Regions from separate parts of the Paenibacillus konkukensis genome, predicted to be linked through region 1. Evidence: riboswitches for the same ligand, from Rfam matches in the RefSeq annotation. Region 1 holds a riboswitch; the other holds the start of a gene.
What was found. Region 1 has a riboswitch for cyclic di-GMP ahead of SK3146_RS28730 (response regulator). Riboswitches for the same ligand answer to the same signal wherever they lie in the genome.
Positions count from the first base shown of each region.

Region 1 (4,398 bases):
CATCAGGACAAGGGCTGGCTTACTGCAATCAGCTCTTTGCCATTGAGCGCGAGCTAAAAGAAGTTGCGCCTGACAAGCGCCATGCCGCTCGTCAGGAACGAAGCCGTCCCATCGTGGAGGCGTATTTCGCATGGCTGAAACAGCAACGTTCCCGAACATTGCCTAAGAGCTTGCTTGGGCAGGCGATCACCTACAGCCTGAACCAGTGGGAGAAGTTGACGGCTTTCCTTGCAGATGGACGATTGGAGCTTGACAACAATCGAAGCGAGCGTTCGATCAAGCCATTTGTAATCGGACGCAAGAACTGGCTGTTTGCCAACACGCCACGCGGCGCGAAGGCGAGTGCGGCCATCTACAGCGTCATCGAATCAGCCAAGGAAAACGGACTTCGTCCCTACGACTACTTGAAGTATCTCTTCGAGCAACTACCGCAACTGGCCGGACCGCTAGATCCGCAAACGCTGGAGCCGTATATGCCTTGGTCGCAATCGTTGCCGAACACGTGCCGAATGCATCAGTCTTAATACTTAGCCTACGCCAGCTCCCACTGATCTCAAGGTGGGGGCTATTTGACGCTTACATATAAAGTGGACGTTAAACAAAAGATAAGCACAAAAAAAGACAGCCACTGATTGAGGCTGTCCTTCACTATTTCTACATTACAATCGTATCATGAAATAAGTGCAGGTAGGATGCATACTATGTGCAAAATAAGAGCAAATACAGTGCAATGTAATTTCAATCAACCATCACATGTTTCAAGTTTATATGATGTAGTAATATTATTTAACATACAACAAATTCTCTATTTTCAGAGTTTATTATGTCTGATATAATAATGTCATCGGAAGTGCAAAGAAAGCGGGCTATAAGAACCTCAAGGTTTCTACTCCGAACCAAAAAAAAGAAGTGCAAGCATCTTCTAAACATTAGTCTCAAGCTTCTTCTAATGAGTCAAGCTCCAACAAAAACGTCCGATCCTTTATTTTTAGATATATTTTATTTAATATTCGCTTTCGATGATAGAAAAACGTACGACGTGAAAGAACAAGTCGATTCCCGACTTCTGTAGATGTCAGCTTTTCCAAATACCGCAGCCGAACGAATAAACTTTCTTCCGGGGTCAGAGCCGTGAAAGCGTAGTCGATCAGACCGATTTTGGATAATAATAGCGGAATCTCATATTCCGTAATTTCCATTCGTCGCATAACAGTTCGCAATACAGTCTCTTGTTTTTGGGTATAGTTACGGGTCGCTATTAAATGCAATGTTCTCGTTAACTCCGGGATATGGGAAAGTTCAACTTGTAAATATTCTAATCGTGCCTTCCACTCGTTATAAGACATAAGCCATGTTTCTACCTCAACTAAAGGGGTAACCTGCTTGAATCGCACATTAGTCCCAACAACAGTCGAACACAGTTCACTCTCCGTTTCTTTTCGAGCCATAATATCGTCTCCTTAACCTTTTATTTAGGAGTGGTCTCGTTAATAATCAACAGTTACTACTTTTCGACTATGAAAATTGATTCTTTTTACCCTCCATCCCCTTTGATTTCAGTAGATTCCTCCCTTTTCTTCCTGTCTATACCCTTCATTTTACCTATAAAACATATAGTTGAGTAGGGTGATCTTTTTATGACACCGATTTCTTGCTTTTGTCGAAGTTTCTCGAATCTTGCCACATCATTTTAAGTAGCATATTGGCGATCATAAAGTCCCCTACGTTCTGCCTTGCGAGCTGCTTCTCGAATTGTACGCGCGTTAAATTTACGATTGATATTACGCACATGAGATTTCATTGTATTTGATGTAATACCAAGCAAATCTCTAATGATTGGTTGACTGTAGCCCCAACCGATTAGTTTAAGAATATCTCTTTCCGCGGGTGTGAGCATACAATGTAGTTCTTTTCGCTTTATAAGCTCTATTTCGTTTCGCAGGACTTTTACAGCATCCGCATGTAGGGAAGGTTTGTCATAATACGCTTCTCTGATAGCTTTCAGAATATCAATGTAATTTTCTTTTGTAATGTAATTTGTTGCTCCCGATAAAATGGCGTCAATAATTACTTCTCTATCATTTAGCGATGTAAGAACAATAATAGGTAATGTTTTTTTACGTAGAATTTCCACCACCACTTCCAGTCCCTCGGATAGCGAAACATCCAGAATCATGACATCTACATCTAATTGTAATCCCGCTCGAATCGCCATTTCCTCTGTCGAAACAGTCCACGATACTTTCATATCCTGTTCAGCATCAATTAATGTAACGATACGCTGTTGCCAAGATGGGTCGCTATCTACTAATAGTACCTCTATACTATTGGCTCTCTGCCGCATCAAATTCTCAATCTCAATTGGATAGGCTTTTGAATTTCCCATTTGTCATCATCACCCCTAAACTTATTACGGAAAATGACAAAAAAACACGTCCCCTCAATGGTCGTGTCTCGCCTAATTTTGACTTTAAGAGGGCAGCCCGGCGATCATTGCACATATGCAGAAGACCCGTGGCTTTGCGTCCCAGTCTTTCGAGCTGGTTTGCCATTTTCCTGTTTATATTAATTCATCCTGCCCTTGCCTTCCAATGGCTAACTACAGACAATAGCGCTCAATTTTCTCTCGACCTCTCAATCAAATTTCCACGTGTGAGAAGGATAATGCTCTCGCATTTACCCGGCAGCATCGAAGCTTTTTTGACCAGTCTTCTGGAGATTCAAGAAACCTGTTTGACCAAAATCAAATATTTTTAACGGGAACACCTATACTGCGACAATGGAATGGAAGTGTTCCCGCTATGGTTCGAAAATCACCTCAACTGGGATTGGGTCAACTACATAACATCATTTCTAATGTAAATTAATAGCTACAATTTCATTATTTGAACCGACTCGCATTGGCATTCCCCAAGTCCCTACACCCGATGACACAATAATGTGTGGACTGTCAGCACTCTTTTGATAATGTCCATAGTCTACTTCAAAGACAGCATTTGTTATTAAGTTACCTGGAAATATTTGTCCTCTGTGCGTATGACCAGAAAGCACTAAATCAACCTTTTCGTTATATTGTTCAAGCTTGGAGGGTGTATGATCCATTACGACAAGCGGTAGATTCGTATCCAGTGATGATATTAGTTCTGTCACATCTTTTCTTGTCAATTCGCCAAAACCGCCAATCGGCGAAGGGTCTACTCGGCCGAACAAAACTAGCCGCCCATCGACAATTACATACTCATCATTAAGGAGTTCTATGTTGCTTCGCTTAAGAAATTCAATCATCTTGTCAAATGTTTTTCCACCATCATGGTTCCCAAGAGTTCCATATACGCCGTAGGTCGCCTTCATACTTTTAAACAAATCAATTGCTTGTTCGGGATTTTGTATAGCGTCATAATCGTCATTAAAAATATCCCCAGCTATACAAATAAGATCAGGTTCAAGGCTATTTATATTTTTCACAATGCTTTCAAGGCGTTTTTCGGAATTTACGGCCCCTAAATGCAAATCACTTATGAGGACTATTTTCATGTTTGGCGACAAAACCGCTTCTTTCGTTTGAATATCGTAGGAAACGTTTTTGACTTGAGTTGCGTTATAGATGCCATAACTAACAAAACCGACAGTTAACAATATAGCCGCTAGGCTTGTATAAAAGTGAACACTTTGCGGGATAGGTCTAGGCATAAACTTTACTACGCTCCCGAGTAAGATAACCAAATCCGCGACTAAAAAGAAGATGAGTAAATAGATAAAAATGCCCATCCAATAGGACCCAAACCAACTCATTATTCCTTTAATTGCAGAGGGGAGCGGTAAAATAGCTATGACCATCGACAAAGCGAATAAAACATAGATCACTGTATAAATCGTTCCATTGATTTGTGGAAAAAGCCATTTGAGCCAATGGAATAACTTCCTCCCTATATAGAAATTAGAACCCCCGTAAAAAGATAAGATGGCTGTAACACCAAATATGATAGCAATTTTACTCATGTTCTCCCCCATCTCCTTGCAAGCCTCAGTCTGTTATAACGGCATGACGGTAGCTCCATTCATCGCTGTATGCTGCCTTATGCATAAAATCCGCAACATCCGCTCGGCGAATTCTAGGAGCTCCTTTCATCTTGATACGCTCCTTCACCTGATACATTCCCTTGGCTGGTCCGTTCATTAATGCAGTAGGATAAACTATTGTCCAGTTTAACTTGCTTCCCCGAATTATTTTTTCCGAAGATTCCTTGTTGACGTAGAGATCGCGTAAAAGAGTCCTATACATGAATTTTTGTACGATGGTCGCGTTTTGGATTGTATTACCAACACCAAAAGATGACAGCCATACCAGGCGGGATACGCCTGCTTGTTTGGCTGCATTGACAATGGCTCTGGCTGCGC
Region 1 is NZ_CP027059.1:6,615,738-6,620,135, reverse strand. It holds gene tnpC (IS66 family transposase) at 1-524, shown strand, start outside; gene SK3146_RS28735 (hypothetical protein) at 936-1,448, opposite strand; gene SK3146_RS28730 (response regulator) at 1,691-2,386, opposite strand; cyclic di-GMP riboswitch class I at 2,475-2,560, opposite strand; gene SK3146_RS28725 (metallophosphoesterase) at 2,854-3,999, opposite strand; gene SK3146_RS28720 (NAD(P)-dependent oxidoreductase) at 4,025-4,398, opposite strand, start outside.

Region 2 (4,398 bases), 1.3 Mb from region 1:
GTGCCGATCGGTGCCGCCGCCTTGCTGCTGGTCACCGTATTTTTGCACCAACCGATCGAGCGCCGGGTGAAAAAAGTCGATTACCTGGGCACGCTCACCTTTACCGTTTCCTTATCCGCACTCCTGTATGCGCTTCTGAGTGGCGGGTCCGACCATCCGTGGGATTCCCCGTTGATTATAGGGCTGTTTGCGGTAGCGGCCGTATTTTTGCTGTTGTTCCTCTGGATCGAAAAACGGGCGGAGGAGCCGATGATGCCGTTGTCGATTTTCCGCATCCGCGTATTGAACGTGACAAATGTCAGCGGATTTCTGACGTTCAGCATCACGACGGGCTTGACGATTTACTCGCCAATCTGGATTCAGTCCGTGCTTGGCCATTCCGCGACAAGCTCGGGCCTGATCGTCATGCCGATGTCACTGGCATGGCCGCTCGCTTCCAACATAGCCGGCAGGCTCATGTACCGGATGGGGGTGAAGGCGTCGATTGTGTTCGGTTCTAGTCTGGTGGTGGCCGGCTTCATTTGGCTTGCCGCGCTTCAGATGAACTCTCCTTACGTTTACTGGATTGGTATCCTCGTCGTGATCGGGCTCGGGATGGGCTTTGTCGCGACGCCCTCAACCGTTGTCGTGCAATCCGCAGTCGGCTGGGAAAATCGTGGAGTCGCCAACGCTTCCAGCATGCTATTGCGAGCAATGGGCCAAACGATCGGCATCGCGGTATTCGGCACGATTTACAACCAGCATGTGACAACGCTCGACTCCAAATCGGAGCTGGCTGCCGGAATGCATGCCGTTTTTCTGCTCATGTGCGCCATTGCGATTGCGAACCTGCTCGCCGTGCAGTTCCTGCCGAAGCACCGCGAGCTGATGGCGCACCAGCAGTCGGCTTGACGGGGGCACGAAAGAAAGAAACCGGAATTGGCCACAAACGGATTCGGCCTGGAAAAAGTCGCGACGACCGCGGCTTTTTCTTTTTTCGGGCAAGCATAAGCTATACTATTGTTTACTTATTATATCTTTTCGATATAATTAAAGAAGTTAAACTTATAGGGGAGGCTGTTTGCTTGAACGAATTATTCGTACTCGGCGAATTGATGATTAACCCGATGCATGGCTATTTGTTGCATCAGATCTTGAACGGGGCTATTGGACCTACGCGAAAAATTAGCTGGGGGGTGCTTTATCCGCTCATTCACGGCCTGCTAGCAGACGGGCTGATCGAGCAGGTCCCCGATGAACAACCGGAGGGCGCTCGACAAGGAAGAGGAAAAAAGAAAATAATGTATAGCATTACCGAAGAAGGCAAAATGCGCTTTTCCCGGTTGATGGAAGAGCCGATTCCATACACGCCGGATTACGAGCTGCATTTTTATATTAAATTGAAAAATTTTGATCTGATCAGTAGAGAGCTGCGGTTTTTAATTTTGCACCAGTACAAGGATTACCTGCGGTATGAAATCCGCCATGAGGAAGAACGGATTGAGTATGTGGACAAGGATGAGCGGATACCAGACGGGGAGCAGCAGTATATTCTGATCTTTTTCCGGCATCGGTTAGAAAGGCTCCGTGTTGACGAAGAGTGGGTTTTACAGTTAATCAATAGTCATCGAACGAATGGGGAAGGACTTGAACGGGAGTAAACCTGGAAATGTTAAAGCTAAGCACAGCGGATGCAAGGTTAGCCCCTCATTATGGCTTGTCTCACCCATCTAAATCTGAACTGCGGCAACTAAATATGGAAAACGGCAAAACTGTCGAAAGGCAGTGACGCAAAGCCACGGATCTTCTCACTATTCAAGTGATGACCGCCGGGCTACCCAATTTGCCAAACACGGCCTATGGGGTCGTGTTTTTGTTATTTGCAGAATTGGAGGGGAATAAGATGTCCGAAGCAAAATATCATTCGAAATTGCCTATGATGGCTGGTAAAGGGAATATAAGAGTTGTACTAGTGGATAGCGACCAGGAATGGGGGCGCCGCTTTACAGAATTTCTCAAAACAGCGACGGATATTCATCTCATTAACATTTCCGTCACAAAAGAAGAGGCGGTACGAGCTGGTTTACAGTTGGATGTGGATGTTGTTGTAGTAAATACAACACTGCGGTCACCCGGATACGATGGACTAGATGCATCCAAAGAAATTCTTGCAAAAAAAGATATTCCCATTATTGTCGTGGCCTCAAGTAATGACCCAGAGGTAGTCGTAGAGGCAATGGCAGTCGGAGCGGTTAATTTTATTTGCAAAGCCTATATGCGAGACATCATCATAGCGATTCGCGAAGCATATCATCGTAATCCATCTTTGCACCCGAGAGCTTCGAAGGTGCTTCGCGAAGAAGTCACCCGGTTGAAGCGTCAGGAATTTTGTTGTAAGCTAACCACGACTGAAAAAGAAGTATTGCAATTAATCGCTTTGGGATATTCCCAGTCCAAGACCATTCAGTTGATGGGGATCTCGCCCAATACTATGAAGACACACGTTCGTCATATTAGTAGAAAGCTCGGTACAAAATCAATCAAAGAAGCAGCAATAAAGGCGAGGCGGTTTGGACTAGAGAAACAATAGCACGATGCCTAGTGACGAATTTCGATTTACTTCGACAAGGTTCTGGGTCTTCAGGGTGACTAAAAAATCATCCTGCCGGATGACATCGAAAATTGATAAAATTAGGCATAAGGTGGGATAGGAATTGAACGAAATGGCCCACTATGAAAGGGAGGGATTTACGGAAATAGTAATTAAGGATGATGTGTAGGATAGGTGTCTGTCATGTGAAGAACGGGACAAACTCAATGTGGTTCTTTTTTCTCATTCATGGTTTGGGTTGTCCCCAAAATGATGGATGAAAGGATGATCGGCATGTATCGAAAAGAAATGGAGCGTGAAATATGTCAGTATAGCCGAATAGGAAACGGAGGGGTCACTGATGCTGTTAGTTGAGCAGATAACCCCTTATGAAAAAGTCGAGAATTGGTTGATCGCTTATACGGACTGGAAAGCACGGCTGGAATACGCACAAACAGAGCTTACGCACATTCCTGGATTGACTAAAGCGTTGCATGAAGTAGCGATTTACGGTTGCGGCCAACGCAATGACACGCTGCTTCGCACAGTCATACACCGTTTGGAAATCACTGAATATGAAATACCATTTCTTAAGTCCAGAATCGGACTGATCGAATATGCTTTCTCGGCGCTTACTCCAGAGGAAAGACGATTCATTCAATTGCGCTATCAAGATCAATTGGCGTTTGCAATCGTTATGGATCGTTTGGGACTATCGCGCCGCGCTTTTTTCTATCATCGGAAACGAATATTGCAAAAAATATATCGCAAAATAAAAAGTCGAACAGCATTATTGGAGTATGATCCGTTTGACGAAAAGTAAAAGATCGGTTACCGAAAAAGATGCTACTGTGCATCTTTTTTTGGTGAGCGAATAAATGCACGTTATAAACCTAACCTCTACTATTCGGGCCTCCGTAAATTGCTGATCCCCTGAGAAATTACGCTGATGCACTTTCATTGCACCGAACATGCACCGAACAGGTTCTGTGAATGAACCCTGTATTCCCCAATTCTGCACCCCGTTTGCATTTCTTTCGTGATAAATTGATATTGTGGACAAGTCGGGAACAGTACGTTTTCGTTCAATATCATAAAGTTGAAAGGAGGCTTTTAGTAGTATCCAATTTCTGAGACGACGGGCCATCCGATTTTCGGAGAGCCTGTTTTTTGTTTCGGGCAAAAGCGAACCAAAATCACCTGCAAGTCCTCCCTATTCATTCACTCATAATCAAGCATCAAGCGCCGGTTCTTTTCCTTAACAGGGAAAAGTTCAAGGCGTTTTTTTATTTCATAAGACAACACCAACATAAACAGATGTTGTTGCTTTTCTCACGGTGCTGCCATGTGAGGATGGAGATGATTTTTATGTGCCCCCTGTTGCCGTAATGTCAAACAGCGGTCTTGTTATATGGTTGGTCTCCGGTTATTGACGCGATTATGTTCAGGCTATGCCGTAATGGAGCGTTGGAATGCTCTGCGGCAAAGTCTTTTTTGCTTTTTGGATATTTTTCGCAGACGAGTCAAAGGGAGCGTTGGCTGTCGCTCTCCCCCTCCATTTTGGTTTGCCTACAAACCAAAATGGAGGGACGAATATGAAAAGGATTAATTTGCGGGACATGTATCCCTTTATCAAAACGGATGTATGGATCGACTTAGATGATGAAGTGGCACAAGAAATCCGCCGTTGTGACTTAAATGAAAGCGCATACAAATTGCGCACCTATCGTCATCGCGCTTATTACTCGCTTGATCGGAACGACGGTATAGAACAAGACGTTCTTTTCCTTTCAATTTCCCCGGAGGAATATTACGAGCGTAAGCTTTCC
Region 2 is NZ_CP027059.1:5,328,233-5,332,630, forward strand. It holds gene SK3146_RS23340 (MDR family MFS transporter) at 1-891, shown strand, start outside; gene SK3146_RS23345 (PadR family transcriptional regulator) at 1,065-1,640, shown strand; cyclic di-GMP riboswitch class I at 1,735-1,821, shown strand; gene SK3146_RS23350 (LuxR C-terminal-related transcriptional regulator) at 1,883-2,569, shown strand; gene SK3146_RS23355 (hypothetical protein) at 2,931-3,392, shown strand; gene SK3146_RS23360 (RNA polymerase sigma factor) at 4,042-4,398, shown strand, end outside.
Region 2: linked by a shared signal. The riboswitch ahead of SK3146_RS23350 (LuxR C-terminal-related transcriptional regulator) and the one ahead of SK3146_RS28730 (response regulator) in region 1 are both predicted to bind cyclic di-GMP.